2 regions of the Jejuibacter calystegiae genome follow, and region 1 is predicted to be linked to the other one. Evidence: predicted binding sites of a transcription regulator. Region 1 holds the regulator's gene; the other holds the start of a gene.
The links. Region 1 encodes LexA, which represses DNA repair genes until DNA is damaged. Its sites were predicted from a motif close to TNCTGTATGTACATACAGNA; they were not measured.
Positions count from the first base shown of each region.

Region 2: FEM41_RS14300 (DNA translocase FtsK 4TM domain-containing protein) is a predicted target of LexA. The motif match lies at 1,924-1,943, and genes of this name have one in related genera.

Region 1 covers NZ_CP040428.1:1,569,563-1,575,394, reverse strand. Annotated here, with positions in the region: gene FEM41_RS07250 (cysteine desulfurase-like protein) at 1-820, opposite strand, end outside; gene FEM41_RS07245 (2OG-Fe dioxygenase family protein) at 804-1,460, opposite strand; gene zur (zinc uptake transcriptional repressor Zur) at 1,805-2,320, shown strand; gene FEM41_RS07235 (CsbD family protein) at 2,338-2,547, opposite strand; gene dinF (MATE family efflux transporter DinF) at 2,606-3,940, opposite strand; gene lexA (transcriptional repressor LexA) at 4,028-4,636, opposite strand; gene FEM41_RS07220 (diacylglycerol kinase) at 4,745-5,113, opposite strand; gene plsB (glycerol-3-phosphate 1-O-acyltransferase PlsB) at 5,344-5,832, shown strand, end outside.
Region 2 covers NZ_CP040428.1:3,107,755-3,113,586, reverse strand. Annotated here, with positions in the region: gene FEM41_RS14300 (DNA translocase FtsK 4TM domain-containing protein) at 1-1,790, opposite strand, end outside; gene lrp (leucine-responsive transcriptional regulator Lrp) at 1,982-2,476, opposite strand; gene trxB (thioredoxin-disulfide reductase) at 2,956-3,921, shown strand; gene cydD (heme ABC transporter permease/ATP-binding protein CydD) at 4,042-5,805, shown strand; gene cydC (heme ABC transporter ATP-binding protein/permease CydC) at 5,807-5,832, shown strand, end outside.

The sequences.
Region 1 (5,832 bases):
CCACGCCTGCCAGCCCTTCAAAGCTCAGAGTGCCGGTTTCAAAACGCCCGGGACCAATATCGGTCGCTGGCGCCACCTTATAAGGCCGCAGTGCCTGTAACCAGCGCGGCGCAATATACGCCATGCCAACGTGCGGGCCACAAAATTTATAGGCGGAGCAGACCAGAAAATCACAGCCCAACGCCTGCACATCCGGCAGGTGATGGGGCGTATAATGCACGGCATCCACGTAAACCATGGCCCCGACCTTATGCGCTGCCTCTACGATGCGCCGCACATCGACAATACTGCCAGTGGTATTGGAAGCAAGGCATACCGCCACCAGTCGGGTGGCGGGAACAATCTGCTCGCAGATACGCTCCACATCCAGCGTGCATTCTGGTTCGTTAACCGGCACCTGGCGAACAACCACCTGACGATCGTCCGCCGCCTGCTGCCAACTGGAAACATTGGCATAGTGATCCAGCGCGGTGACGATAATCTCATCGCCAGGTTGCCACTCACGGCTGATAATACGGCTAAGATGGAAGGTCAGCGCCGTCATGCTGGCGCCAAACACGATGTTGTCCGGCGCGTAAGCATTCAGCAGCGTCTGTACCGATTCCCGGGCGCGGCGTACCAGGGCTTCCGTTTTGCGGCTGGAGAAATAGTGCCCCCCCAGGTTGGCATTGTTGCGCCCCAGGTAACCCGCCATCGCCTCCAGCACCGATACCGGCACCTGAGTGCCGCCGGGGCCATCAAGAAATACCGGCGGCGGCGATACTTCCGGGGCGGAAAGTGCGCCAAACTGCACGCGTACCGCTTCAGGCGTGAAGTTCATTGGGCTGCTCCCTGGCCGTGAGTACGAAAACATCCATATGCCCCTCCTCACCCTGCCTGACGGCCCGGATTGGGCTGGCGTTATGCCATAACGTATGGTCGGCCAGCATGGCTACTTCACCATTTTCCAGCACCTTGCGGAAGAATGGCGCCTCATGGTTGTTGCTGTACAGCATGACGTCACCGCCGACGATATTTTCACGATCGATCGCCACCAGCGCGATATGATCAAACCCGTCCTGATGGATCCCTTCCGGCGCCACCTGGGTTTCATCGTAGATCGCGGTAACACGCATCTGGTGGATCTCAATCTCCTGTCCGTCTGGCAACCCGTTACTTTCCACAAACAGTCGGCAAACCTCACGCAGACCGTCGCTTTTCAGCGTGGTGGACTCCAGCGGTTCAAAGCGGCGCACCACATTGCCCTGAAAGCGGTTAATATCGCTGGACTGAACAAAATCATGCTTATCAACTTCTTCCACCTCTCCGTGGCGGAATCGAACAACGGAATAGCGTCGCAGCCGGTACTGACCATCGGCGTGAGCCGTGGCAGGCAGCGTGGCGAATGTGGGTGCCAGTTGGGCGACGGAAACCTGACTCAGGCAGGTGAGATGCAGGACGGACTCATGCTTATGTAACATTCTTACTTCCCTCTTTATAAGAATCATGACGGGTGAATAAAAAATGCCCTTAATCAAGGTAGTCATCCGCCTGATTCCGGTCAAAGAGCAAGCAGTAAATAATGCTATCAAAATCACAATATGCGATATATCGCCAGGAATCAGATCTTATTTACAGAAATATATATGATAAAAATGCATTTCATCATGCAATAACACTTCTCTATTAAGGTGCGTAATCCCCCGCCTTAACACCTGACTGCCGCGCCGTATCACACTCCAGGTGACGACTGCGTTCAGGATATCGGCGTTTTAGCGGGTTCATGATAAAATTGGGCAAGATTCCGAGATAACGAGGCAGACTGATGGATATGACGACACCGCAAGATGTGCTGGCGCGTGCAGAGAAACTGTGCCAGCAGCGCAACGTGCGCCTGACGCCTCAGCGCCTTGAAGTACTGCGTCTGATGACGCTGCAGGATAGCTCCATTAGCGCCTACGATCTGCTCGATCTGCTGAAGGCCAGCGAACCCCAGGCCAAGCCCCCTACCGTATACCGGGCGCTGGATTTTCTTCTGGAGCAGGGGTTTGTACACAAAGTTGAGTCCACTAACAGCTATGTGCTGTGCCATCACTTTGATGAGCCTATGCACACTTCCGCCATGTTTATCTGCGATCGCTGCGGTTCGGTGAAAGAGGAGAGTGCGGAAGGTGTGGAGGAGATAATGCACAAGCTGGCGGCCGGTAACGGCTTTGCTCTACACCACAATGTGATCGAAGCACACGGTCTGTGCGCGCCCTGCGCCGAAGTGGAAGCCTGCCGCAACCGCGAAATCTGCCAGCACGATCACAGCGTCGCCGTGAAAAAACGCGGGCGCTAAACCGCGCCCACGCCCTGCTACCAGCGGTAATCGTTACGCTTTTCCCACTGGGTCACCTCTTTTTCTGCCTGGGCTCTGGCGTAGCCATAGCGTTGCTGAAGCCTGCCAATCAGCCGCTCATGACGGCCGCTGGCAATGGCGCCGTCATCGTCGGTCATCCTGCCCCAGGCTTCGCGGACTCTACCCACCAGACGCCGGCAGCCGCCTTCGATTTCGTCTCTGAGCATCGCGTACCTCCTGCGCCGGATTTAGCTTTACTCACCCATTAAGTATAGCCTTACAGGCTCACTGGTGGCCCGGCACCTTAAACCAGGTGTCGTTACGCCAGTGACGGCGCCAGATCCAGCCCAGGGAGAGGCCACGCAGCCCCAGAAATACCGTCAGAGCCAGCCACAAGCCATGGTTGCCCAGCCAGGGCAGCGTCAGTAGCGTCAGTCCGAATCCCAGCGCGGCAACCGCCATGCTGTTACGCATTTCCGCGCCGCGGGTGGCCCCCACAAACATGCCATCCAGCAGATAACACCAGACGCCAACCAGCGGCAGCACCGCCTGCCATAGCAGATAGCGATCCGCCTGAGCCTGAAGTTCGGGGATTGAGGTTAACAGGGCTACGATCTGCGCCCCCGCCAGGGCGTAGATCGCCGCGAAGCAGAGCGCCACCAGACCCGCCTGGCGGCAGGCGGCTCGCCATACGCTCAACAACTGCCCGGTGCTGCGCGCGCCAAAGGCCTGGCCGGAGTGGGCCTCTACCGCATAAGCAAAACCATCCAGCGCATAGGCGGTGAAGGTCAGCATGGTCATCAATACCGCGTTAATCGCCACGATTTCGCTACCGAGGCGCGCACCGCAAATGGTAATACCGGCAAAACAGAGCTGAAGCAGCAGGGAACGCAGCATAATGTCGCGGTTCAAAGCCAGCAGGCGGCGAATATTGCCGCGCCAGGCCTGCTTCAGCATATCCATCGAAATGCCACGTAGCCGCAGTACCCGCCACACCATCACCAGCCCGATAAGCAGCGTCGCATATTCGGCAATGACCGTCGCCAGCGCCGCCCCCTGCACGTTCATATGCAGGCCCACCACAAACCAGAGATCCAGCGAAATATTCAGCAGGTTACCCACCACCAGCAGAATAACCGGTGCCCGGGCGTACTGGACACCCAGCAGCCAACCCAGCAGTACCAGATTGGCGAGCGTTGCCGGAGCGCTCAGCCAGCGAATGGCCAGGAAGCGCTGCGCCTGATACAGAACCTGCTCGCTGCCGCCGACAATGTACAAAGCCAAATCGATCAGCGGAGTACGTAACGCCACGATCAGCACACCGGCAATCAACGCCAGCATCAGCGGCTGAACCAGCGATCTGGCCAGCGCCGGCGCATTTTTCGCGCCCCATGCCTGAGCCGCAAAGCCGGTGGTGCTCATCCGCAGGAACAGCAGCAACATAAACAAAAAGCTGGTCGTCGTAGCGCCAACGGCAACGCCGCCCAGATAATCCGGCGAGTCGAGATGACCAATGACCGCAGTATCCACCAGCCCCAGCAGCGGTACCGTCACGTTAGAGAAAATCATCGGCAGCGCCAGCCGCCATAATGCTTTATCGGTTTTTTGGAAAAGGGGCATGGCCATTATCCGGTTATGCAGTCAGGAGAGTTAAAGCAGAGACGCGCCCGGGAACGGACGCGTCAGCAGGGGGATGCGTTTATAAATTCAGAGCCATTCGCCGTTGCGGATCACCCCGACGGCCAGCCCTTCAATAGTAAAATTCTGTTCGCGCAGATCGACCACAATAGGTTCAAACTCGCTGTTTTCCGGCAGCAGTTGCACCGTGTTGCCCTGCTTCTTCAGGCGTTTAACCGTGACTTCATCTTCAATGCGAGCCACGATGACCTGACCGTTGCGCGCCTCCTGAGTCTTATGTACCGCCAGCAGGTCACCATCCATAATGCCGATATCTTTCATCGACATACCGCTCACTCGCAGCAGGAAGTCCGCACTCGGTTTAAACAGGGAAGGGTCGACCTGATAGTGGCCTTCAATATGCTGCTGGGCCAGCAGCGGCTCACCCGCGGCAACGCGCCCAACCAGCGGCAGCCCCTCTTCTTCTTCATGCAGCAGTCGGATACCGCGTGAAGCGCCAGAGACGATTTCGAGAACCCCTTTGCGCGCCAGAGCCTTCAGGTGTTCTTCTGCGGCATTAGGCGAACGGAAGCCCAGTCGCTGCGCGATTTCCGCACGGGTGGGCGGCATTCCCGTCTGGCTGATATGCTCCCTGATGAGATCAAAAACCTCTTGTTGCCTGGCCGTTAACGCTTTCATTCCGCCCCCTGGGTGTATATACAGTTATGCTGTGAGTATATACAGCAGAAGGCGATTTTGGAACCACAACGTGGTAAAAAGTCAGCGTTTTATCCGTTTCCTGAAGCTTTACCGCAAATGCGACCAGAGTAGCGTGACCCAGGTGAAAAGCGCGACGATAATCGCTAACAGCACGGCGGCGGAGCCCATATCTTTCGCGCGACCGGAAAGTTCGTGATAATCGCTGCCGATCCGGTCAACAACGGCTTCGATGGCGCTATTCAGAATTTCGACGATCGTGACCAGCATGACGGAGCCAATCAGCAGCACGCGCGTCATGGCGTCAACATCCAGCCAGCAGGCCACTATAATGGCAATAACCGCGGCGACCCCTTCCTGGCGGAAGGCCGCTTCGTTACGCCACGCCGCGCTCAGACCTTTCCAGGAATAGCCGGCAGCTTTGATGATACGGGTAAAACCAGTGGTATTATTCGCCATGTAATGGAAACCTTTTCAAAAAACACACTCTAAATAGTTCAGTTGCATCAAAGCGGCAAGGGCGCGCCCGAGCCGATTAACGAAGCCAGACCGAATGCAGCAGGCAGTATGACGAAAATCAGCGTCAACGCCAGCGCGCTTCGATTAATAGTGGTGCCGCAGAATTTCCGTGCCGTTTCTGGTATTCTGACGGCGCATTTGCATGATTAACCAGAGGCTTTACATCATTTATGTCAGGCTGGTCCCGATTTTTATACAAGCTCCTTAATTTACCATTAAGTATTCTGGTAAAGAGCAAGTCAATTCCGGCGGATCCCTGCGCCGAACTTGGCCTGGATACTTCGCGTCCGATTATGTACGTTCTGCCCTATAACTCGAAGGCAGACTTGTTGACGCTGCGTGCGCGCTGTCTGGCCCACGATCTGCCGGACCCCATGGAGCCGCTGGAAGTGGACGGCGTCGTCCTGCCGCGCTATGTGTTCGCGCACGACGGTCCCCGCGTCTTCACCTATTACACGCCTAAACAAGAGTCCATCAAACTATTCCATAACTATCTGGATCTACACCGCAGTAATCCGAATCTTGACGTTCAGATGGTACCCGTCTCTGTGATGTTCGGCCGTGCGCCGGGCAAAGAGAAAGGGGAAGCCAACCCGCCGCTGCGCAATCTGAACGGTATTCAAAAATTCTTCGCCGTGATCTGGCTGGGCCGCGACAGC
Region 2 (5,832 bases), 1.5 Mb from region 1:
ATTCCGTAGGAAGCCAGTTCACGTCGCGTCGGCACGCGCACCCGATTCGGACGCGGCAACTGCGGGCCAATCCCCTCTTTCACCTGAGGACGAGGGGTCCAGGAGGCGGCACTCGCGGCTGACGCCGCCACGGCGGCACCCGCAACGCCTTTCGCCACCTGAGCGGCATGCTGGGGATCCGGCACGGCGGCTCCATCCGGCAGCCCGGCATCGTCAGGCATAAAGGTCGCACCAGGCACTTCCTGGCTAACGTCCGGTCTGGCTGGTTCCGGTTCACGTCCCTGTTCAGGAACAGGCTGATACCAGGCTTCCAGTTGCTCACGTTCACGAGCGCGGCGCGCCTCAACTTCTTCAAAGTGATAGAGCGGCGGACGAGAAGGCTTCACCTCCTCTTCCCCAACCTGCGGCTGTGCTCCGTGCGCTTCAACCTGTGTAGCGCTTTCCAGCGCGGAATCTTGCGGATACTGCTGAGGCTGATGCCAGGGCTCAGACGGTTGAGATTGCGGATACGGCTCCGGCTGATGATACGGCTGGGACTGTTCCGGCTGTAGCTGCGGCTCCTGCTCAGGAGTCTGAGGCGACCAGTGGCTGGTCACTTCGTTCGGTAATTGCTGCGCGGCATGCTGGTAAGGCTGCGCCACCGGGATATTTTCCGGCGCCGGGGCGATAACCGGTTCCGGCGTGACGGTGGTCGGCGCAGGCTCCCAGTTGATAGCGGGCGCGCTCCCGCTTTCCGGAGCAGGCATCTCCACCCGTTGGGTCGAAGGCGCCGCCATCTGCGCCTCGTTCCACTCACTGGCGGGCTGAGCGACGGCGGCCTGGGTAATCGGCTGACCGTTCATCAGCGGGTCGTCCGCGAAGTCAGCGATGGTATGGCCATTCAGCAGCGGGTCATCGCTATAGCGTTCCTGTCCGCGATAAGGCGCAGCATCCGCCGCCTGACCGGAAAACAGCGGATCCTCTTCATCCATCCGCTTACCGGAAAAGAGAGCGGCATCGCTTTTGTGCCCTACCGGGTTGGTAAATTTTTCCGCCAGGCGACGGCGGCGAGCCAGTGCCCCCTGCAGAATGCGGGCGCGGCGCGATTTGTTTGACTCCGGCGCCGGCTGCGGGCTCTCTTCGTCGTCGTACTCTTCGTCATCGTACTCGTCATCCTGCCAGGTGTTGTCACGACGGGTTCGGTTACTGGCAAAGGTCAGCACCGTCAGCACCAGGCTGCCCAGCTTTTCGGCAATGTTGACCCAGGACCAGCCGGTGAACAGCGTCAGACCCGCGGCCCAGACGCACAGCAGCGCGATGGTTCCGCCGCTGCTGTTCAGCAGCGGCATCATGGCAGTGCTGAGCAGGCTGCCAATCACGCCGCCAGAGGCAAAGTACCAGATATCATCGGCGTTAATCGCCGCCAGGCCGCAGGAGGTAATAATCAGCGCTAACGCTCCGATAAGGCGCAGCGATATGGCGAAATAATCGATGTAGTCATCGTTATCGCGACGGCGCCAGGCGAAGGCGCAGGCGCCGAGAATAATGATCGGGATAGCCCAGGCCATCACGCCGAAAATGAAAAACAGCGTATCTGCAAGCCAGGCACCGGGTGCCCCGCCCCAGTTATGGATCGGCTCATGCCAGGCGGTCTGAGACCAACTGGGATCGGAGGGATTAAAGCTGAGTAAAGCGACGATCAGGTAGACGGCAAACAGTGCGATCAGCACCAGCAACGCCTCATACAAACGGCGTCCGCTGCTCAGCCTTGTCAATGTGACTTCTTTATCTTCTGTATATTCCTGGCTCAAAAAAAGCTCTCCAGGTTTAAGGGTGCCCGACAACACAAGGGAGGCGTTTTCGGCCTCGCGTCGGTGCGTTGAACCGTTGCAGGAGCAGCCCGTAGCTAAAACGGACAGCAGCGCCAGGCTGCCCCGGCACTGCTGCTGTATGGATTAACAGGAGTGTAATCAAACTACGCCGATTTTGCACCTGCTCCGTATTAGCGGGTCTTAATTACCAGACGATTACTCTGTTTGACCTCTTCCATCACCACATAGGTGCGGGTGTCGTTAACACCTGGAAGGCGCAACAGGGTTTCCCCCAGTAACTTACGATAGGCTGACATATCCGGCACGCGGGTCTTCAACAGATAGTCGAAGTCACCGGAAACCAGATGGCACTCCTGAATTTCTTCGAGTTTCTGAACGGCGGCGTTAAACTGCTCAAATACATCCGGCGCCCCGCGATTCAGAGTAATCTCAACAAATACCAGTAATGATGCATCCAGATAATGCGGATTCAGCAGCGCGGTGTAGCCCTGGATAAAGCCCTGCCGCTCCAGACGACGAACGCGCTCAAGACACGGCGTCGGTGACAGACCCACTCTCTTTGAAAGCTCAACGTTAGAAATTCGCCCGTCCTTCTGCAGCTCATTAAGAATGTTTCGGTCGATGCGGTCGAGATCTTTGCCAGGGCGCTTCTTGCTATCTACCATTATTATTGTCTCTCTGTATTCCTTCCTTCACCTGCCATACCCGTAAACAGTCACTGTTCCGGGTTACGTGAGAAGACCGTTGCCGAAATCACGGCAGCCATCGACATTACCCATGGCGTCTGTCCACGCCATGGGTGCTGGCGATAACCCGGTAAAAGCGCACAACCTCCCTCGCCACGGCAGACGTGGCCTGAACTTACGCGCTATGCTTCCCCAAATGTTTTCGCAAATGCGCAGGTGATTGTCAAAGTAAAACATCGTTTTTTAGTGAAACATGCCAGATATTCATGACCCATTACGATTATTCCTCATTTTTTCACCCCCCTGCCCTGCGTTTTTCACCATTTTTTTCTGCTGATTGCCTGACTTATTGGCGTTGCCTATTACACATATCGTTAACAAAACGGTAATGCTCTTTTTTTGCCGCGACAAATTCCCTACAATCCAGCCCATTGTCAGCCAACGAAAATGAGGATCTCATGGCCACAGCGAAACATTCCCGGCTGCTGATTCTGGGCTCTGGCCCGGCGGGTTATACCGCCGCCGTCTATGCCGCCCGAGCCAATCTGAATCCGGTACTGATTACCGGTATGGAAAAAGGCGGTCAGCTTACCACCACCACCGAGGTGGAAAACTGGCCCGGCGATCCCAGCGGTCTGACCGGCCCTCTGTTGATGGAGCGTATGCATGAACACGCTGAGAAATTCGACACTGAAATTCTCTTCGACCACATCAGCAAGGTGGATCTGCAGAACCGTCCGTTCCGCCTGACTGGCGACAGCGGCGAATACACCTGCGACGCGCTGATTATCGCCACCGGCGCCTCTGCCCGTTACCTGGGTCTGCCCTCTGAAGAGGCCTATAAGGGACGCGGCGTTTCCGCCTGTGCGACCTGCGATGGCTTTTTCTACCGCAACCAGAAAGTCGCTGTCATCGGCGGCGGTAACACGGCCGTGGAAGAGGCGCTGTATCTGTCGAACATCGCTTCCGAGGTGCATCTGATCCATCGCCGCGATAGCTTCCGCGCCGAGAAGATCCTGATCAAACGCCTGATGGATAAAGTGGAGAACGGTAATATTATCCTCCACACCGATCGCACGCTCGACGAAGTCACCGGCGATGAAATGGGCGTCACTGGTCTACGCCTGCTTGATACCAAAGATCCACAGCACAGCGAAGAGCTTGAAGTGATGGGCCTGTTCGTGGCTATCGGCCACAGCCCCAACACAGGGATCTTCGACGGGCAGTTGGATCTGGAAAATGGCTACATCAAGGTGCAGTCCGGTAGCCAGGGTAACGCCACCCAGACCAGCATCCCCGGCGTATTCGCCGCAGGGGACGTGATGGACCATATCTATCGCCAGGCCATTACCTCTGCCGGTACCGGCTGTATGGCCGCGCTGGACGCAGAGCGCTATCTGGATGGGCTGGCCGATAAAGCCTGATTTTCCTCCTGAATGATTAAGGCGGCCTCATAAGGTCGCCTTTCTTTTTGCTGCGATGTAACATTGCGGGGCACAATCGCCGGTCTGGCGAATGGATTTTAATTGACCCCCTGGCTTGCAATGAAAAAGACCCGTCAACAAGAGCTTAGCCGCTGGCTGAAGCAACAGAGCGCTCCCTCCCGACGCTGGCTTAACCTTTCACGTCTGCTGGGCGTTATCAGCGGCCTGTTAATCGTGGCCCAGGCCTGGCTGCTGGCCCGCCTGCTCGACCATATGATCGTCGGCGCAATTCCCTCGGAAGCGCTCCTTTTGCCTTTTGCGCTTTTGCTATTGGTGCTGATCCTGCGCGCCTGGGTGGCCTGGTTGCGCGAAAAAGTCGGCTTCCAGGCAGGGCTCCATATTCGTCGCCAGATTCGCCACAGGGTGCTGGATCGTCTGCAGCAGGCTGGACCGGCCTGGATACAGGGCAAACCGGCCGGAAGCTGGGCCACGCTCATCCTTGAGCAGGTCGAGGATATGCACGATTACTACGCCCGCTATCTGCCGCAGATGGCGCTGGCAACGACGATTCCGTTGCTGATTGTGCTGGCGATTCTGCCCTCAAACTGGGCCGCCGCGTTAATTCTGCTGGGTACCGCGCCGCTAATCCCGCTGTTTATGGCGATGGTCGGCATGGGGGCCGCCGATGCTAACCGCCGTAACTTCCTGGCGCTGTCGCGTCTGAGCGGTCATTTTCTCGATCGCCTGCGCGGTATGGAGACCCTGCGCCTGTTTAACCGCGGCGCGGCCGAAACCGACAATATTCGCCACGCCTCTGAAGATTTTCGCAGCCGTACCATGGAGGTGCTGCGTCTGGCGTTCCTCTCGTCCGGCGTGCTGGAGTTCTTCGCCTCGCTCTCTATCGCCCTGGTGGCGGTCTACTTCGGTTTCTCTTACCTGGGGGAGCTCAACTTCGGCCATTACGGCACTGGTGTAACCCTGTTTTCCGGCTTTCTGACGCTGATCCTGGCGCCGGAGTTTTTCCAGCCGCTGCGCGATCTGGGCACCTTCTATCACGCCAAAGCCCAGGCGATCGGCGCTGCAGATAGCCTGCAGCAGTTTATGGATTCGCCGCAGCACGCCCCCGAGCACGGTACTCGTACTCTCAATAGCGAAGGCGCCCTTAACCTGGAAGCCCGCGATCTGGTCGTGCTTTCTCCCACCGGCGCACGACTGGCCGGCCCCCTGAACTTTACCCTGAACGCCGGGGCCCGGGTGGCGCTGGTTGGCCAGAGCGGTGCCGGGAAAAGCTCATTACTGAATCTGTTGTCCGGTTTTCTTCCCTATGAAGGTTCCCTGACCGTTAACGGTATTGAACTGCGCGAGCTGGACCCCGACAGCCTGCGCGCCAGACTGAGCTGGCTGGGGCAGAACCCGCGCCTGCCGGGCCGGACCCTGCGCGATAATATTCTGCTGGCCGATCCCACTGACGAAACGCGCCTGAAACAGGCGATTGACGATGCATACGTCAGTGAATTTCTGACCCAGTTACCTCACGGGCTGGACAGCGAACTGGGGGAAAACGCCGCCAGCCTGTCAGTAGGTCAGGCCCAGCGCGTGGCGCTGGCGCGAGCGCTGATCGTCCCCTGCGGTCTGTTGCTGCTGGACGAACCCGTCGCCAGTCTGGACGCCCACAGCGAAGAGCTGGTGATGGCGGCACTCGAGCGGGCCGCACGGCGTCAGACCACCCTGATGGTCACCCACCAGCTCGACGTCCTACAGACCTGGGATGACATTTGGGTGATGCAGGAGGGCCGGATAGTGCAACAGGGAAACTGGCAACGGCTTGCTCAGGAAGAGGGCCCCTTTGCCCGCCTGCTGGCTCATCGACAGGAGGAAATTTAATATGCGCGCGCTACTGCCCTGGCTTGG